Regions from separate parts of the Ensifer sp. PDNC004 genome, predicted to be linked through region 1. Evidence: predicted binding sites of a transcription regulator. Region 1 holds the regulator's gene; the other holds the start of a gene.
The links. The regulator HrcA, encoded in region 1, represses chaperone genes, less so after heat shock. The targets are predictions, from matches to a motif close to GTTAGCACTCNCNNNNNGNGAGTGCTAAC.
Positions count from the first base shown of each region.

Region 2: a site for HrcA is predicted at 1,209-1,237, ahead of groES (co-chaperone GroES). Genes of this name have one in related genera too.

Region 1 is NZ_CP070353.1:2,525,686-2,527,887, forward strand. It holds gene grpE (nucleotide exchange factor GrpE) at 1-320, opposite strand, end outside; gene hrcA (heat-inducible transcriptional repressor HrcA) at 485-1,564, opposite strand; gene rph (ribonuclease PH) at 1,827-2,202, shown strand, end outside.
Region 2 is NZ_CP070353.1:2,073,105-2,075,306, reverse strand. It holds gene groL (chaperonin GroEL) at 1-793, opposite strand, end outside; gene groES (co-chaperone GroES) at 854-1,150, opposite strand; gene JVX98_RS18340 (TIGR01459 family HAD-type hydrolase) at 1,586-2,202, shown strand, end outside.

The sequences.
Region 1 (2,202 bases):
CCGGCTTCGCCAGCTTCCTTGGCTTCCGCCGGAATGGCGTCGAGCGCGCGGCGCAGGTTGTCGGATACCGCCAGCATGTCGCGGGCAAAGCCTGCAACCGAATAGGACTTGGCATCCTTGACATCGCGTTCGGTGCGGCGGCGCAGGTTGTCCATCTCGGCGGCAAGCCGAAGGTACTTGTCGCGCAGTTCGGCGCTCTCGGCCCGGGCGAGTTCCAACGGATCGGGCTCGGCAACGGCTGCTGCCTCGGCAGCGTCCGGTGCGGCGTCTAATACCTCGTCGGTGGCCTCGGGTCCGTGCTTGTTCGTATCGTCGGTCATGACGTTCTCCGCAGTGTCGTCTCTATTGTCCTTCGCATTTCCACACCGCAAGCGCGAGCCTGCGTTTCAGCAAAAATGCTCAGGAACTGGATTTGAAGCCGATATCGAGGTTTGGGGCCGAAAAATCAAGGGTTCAATGGCGCACGTGCGCTAAAGACGGGCTCTTAGCGCGAAAGCCGCGACATCAGCTGCGCGGTATAATCGACCATCGGCACGATGCGCGAGTAGTTGAGCCGCGTCGGACCGATGACACCGACGGCGCCGACGATGCGGTCCTCGCCATCGCGATAGGGTGCGACGATCAGCGAGGAGCCGGACAGCGAGAACAGCTTGTTTTCCGAGCCGATGAAGATCCGCACGCCCGGGCCGCTTTCGGCAAGATCGAGCAGCTCGATCATGCTGTCCTTCTTTTCGAGATCATCGAACAGCATTCTGAGCCGGTCGATATCCTCGGCGCCTTCGAGCCCTTCTAGCAGGTTGGCACGGCCGCGCACGATCAGGCGCGCCGGCTTCTCGTCGCCCTCGTTGCCCGACCAGATGGCAAGGCCGCGCTCGACGAGATCCTGCGACAGCGCGTCGAGTTCGCCGCGCACCGTCAGCTTCACTCTTTCGAGCTGCGTGCGCACCTCGGCGATCGTCTGTCCGGCGAGATGGGCGTTGAGGAAGTTTGCGGCTTCCGTAAGCTGCGAGCTGGTGACGCCTGCCGGCAGCTCGATGATGCGGTTTTCCACCTGGTCATGTTCGCCGACGAGCACGGCCAGCGCCTTGGTCGGCGCCAGGCGGATGAACTCGACATGCTTCAGCACCGGATCGGCCTTGGCGGTGATGACAAGACCCGCGCCGCGCGACATGCCGGACAGCATCTGGCTCGCTTCGGTCAAAAGCGCATCGACCGGCTGGGTATGGTCGTCGCGCCGGACATGCCGGTCGATCGAGGCGCGGTCTTCAGGTGAGAGATTGCCGACCTGCATGAAGGCGTCGACGAAGAAGCGCAGGCCCGTCTGGGTCGGCAGGCGACCGGCGCTCACATGCGGCGAATAGATGAGCCCGAGGTCTTCGAGGTCGCTCATCACGTTGCGCACGGAGGCAGGCGACAGCGCCATCGGCAAAAGCCGCGACAGATTGCGCGAGCCGAGCGGCTCGCCGCTCGTCAGATAGGTCTCCACGATGCGACGGAAAATTTCGCCCGAGCGCTCGTCGAGCGCCGCGGCGATTTCCTTTGCTCCGGGATTGCGCAGTACCATGTCACTCCACATATGCAGGCACATCCTGCCGTGGCCGGAATATAGTGTCCCTGCGGGCCGTTGGCAAAAGGGAAAAAACGGTCGATTGCCCGGCTTTCCACCGGTTCCCTTTGCCCGCGCCGTGTTCTGCAGCGCCGCGCGTCCTTGGACGCGCCAAAGGTCGCTGCAGCACCATAAACTGCTGCATAATTTTGTCCCTAAATCGATTTCGATTTAGGGAATTATGCAGTAGAAGGCTCACGAGATACGATAGGAGTTGACGATGCGGCCATCCGGCAGAAAAACCGATCAAATGCGCAAGGTTTCTTTCGAGCGCAATTTTTCCAAGCATGCGGAAGGCTCCTGTCTGGTGCGGTTCGGCGACACGCATGTGCTGTGCACCGCCAGCCTTGAGGAAAAGGTTCCGGCCTGGCTGCGCAATGGCGGCAAGGGCTGGGTGACGGCGGAGTACGGCATGCTGCCGCGCGCCACCGGGGAGCGCATGCGGCGCGAGGCGGCAAGCGGCAAGCAGAGCGGCCGTACCCAGGAAATCCAGCGGCTGATCGGCCGATCGCTGCGCGCCGTCGTCGATCTGCCGGCGCTCGGCGAACGCCAGATCTCGATCGACTGCGACGTCATCCAGGCTGATGGCGGCACGC
Region 2 (2,202 bases), 450 kb from region 1:
TAACGACGAGCGTAGCAAGAGCTTCGCCTTCGACGTCTTCAGCGATGATGAGCAGCGGCTTGCCGGTCTGAACGACAGCTTCGAGAACCGGGAGCATGGCCTGCAGGTTCGAGAGCTTCTTCTCGTGGAGGAGAACGAAGACGTCGTCGAGGTCAGCGACCATCTTTTCCGGGTTGGTGACGAAGTAGGGCGACAGGTAGCCGCGGTCGAACTGCATGCCTTCGACGACTTCGAGTTCGGTTTCGGCGGTCTTGGCTTCTTCAACCGTGATGACGCCTTCGTTGCCGACCTTCTGCATTGCTTCAGCAATGTCGAGGCCGATCTGACGCTCGCCGTTAGCCGAGATCGTGCCGACCTGTGCAACTTCTTCCGAAGTGTTGATCTTCTTGGCCTTGGCCTGGAGATCCTTGACGACTTCGCCGACAGCGAGGTCGATACCGCGCTTCAGGTCCATCGGGTTCATGCCGGCAGCAACAGCCTTGGCGCCTTCGCGAACGATCGCCTGGGCCAGAACGGTTGCAGTCGTGGTGCCGTCGCCGGCGATGTCGTTGGTCTTCGAAGCAACTTCGCGGACCATCTGGGCGCCCATGTTTTCGAACTTGTCTTCGAGTTCGATTTCCTTGGCGACCGATACGCCGTCCTTGGTGATGCGCGGAGCGCCGAAGGACTTGTCGATGATGACGTTACGACCCTTCGGGCCGAGCGTGACCTTTACGGCGTCAGCGAGGATGTCGACGCCACGCAGCATCTTTTCGCGCGCGGTGCGGCCGAACTTGATTTCTTTTGCAGCCATTAGAGAACTCCCGGGCTCATTGCCCATTGGTTGTCATGAAAAGGGTGGACGACGGCTGGATCAGCCGATGATGCCCATGATGTCGGCTTCCTTCATGATCAGAAGGTCTTCGCCGTTGATCTTGACTTCGGTGCCCGACCACTTGCCGAACAGAACGCGGTCGCCAGCCTTGACGTCGAGAGCGACAACCTTGCCGCTTTCGTCACGGGCGCCCGAACCGACGGCGACGATTTCGCCTTCCTGCGGCTTTTCCTTGGCGGTGTCCGGAATGATGATCCCGCCCTTGGTCTTCTCTTCAGACTCGACGCGGCGAACGACAACGCGGTCGTGCAGCGGGCGGAAGTTGGTGCTTGCCATTAGTCTAATCCCTCGATCAAATGACACTACGGATCGCAGATGGACCCGATGGATGGGTGTTAGCACTCTTGTTTATCGAGTGCTAGCGATGCCGAGATAAGCTTGGGTATGGGGTGAGTCAAGGATCGGCGCCTAGATTTTTTGCTGGCGGCGGTTGCCTTGGGTGGGCGCAGCAGGCGAGAGCGTAGGCAGCCTAGCCTCATTCTTGGCGAAATCTAGGCGATCGCGTCGATGAATGGCATCGGCCGGATTTTGATGGTTGATAACCACGACAAGGTGCTTCTGCGTGGGCGGGCGGCGTCTGCAATGCATTTTTTCCTGGCTCTCGACACGGCCGGAATCCTTGGGAAGGGGCGCCTTTTTCGGGAGACGAGACTTGTAATCTCCTGCCTTCCTTGCCATGCAAGCCGGAAACCGTGTTTGCAGGAAGCCAGAATGGCCGCAAGGATCAACAGTTTTCGCGAAATCGCCAAGCGCTACGATGTCGTTCTGTGCGACGTCTGGGGCGTTCTTCACAACGGCGTGCAGGCTTTCGCCTCCGCCTGTGAAGCATTGGCCGAGGCGCGTGCCGCCGGGCTGACCGTCGTACTCATCACCAATTCGCCGCGCCCGAGCCCGATGGTGAAGGTGCAGATCCGCAGCCTCGGCGTGCCCGACGAAGCCTATGACCGGATCGTCACCTCGGGCGACGTGACCCGGGCTCTGATCGCTGCCGCCGACAAGAAGATCTTCTTCATCGGAGCCGAGCGCGACCTGCCGCTGCTCGAGGGCCTGGGGACGCAGATCGTTTCCTCGGAAGATGCCGAGACGGTCGTCTGCGCCGGCTTCTATGACGACGAGACCGAAACGCCCGAGCATTACCGCGCGACCCTGACGGGCCTTGCCAAGCGCAAGATCCCGTTCATCTGTGCCAATCCCGACCTCGTCGTCGAGCGCGGCCACCGGCTGATCCCTTGCGCCGGCGCGATTGCCAAGCTCTACGAGGAACTCGGCGGCGAGGCGCGCATTGCCGGTAAGCCCTACATCGCGATTTACCGCGCCGCCCTCGGCGA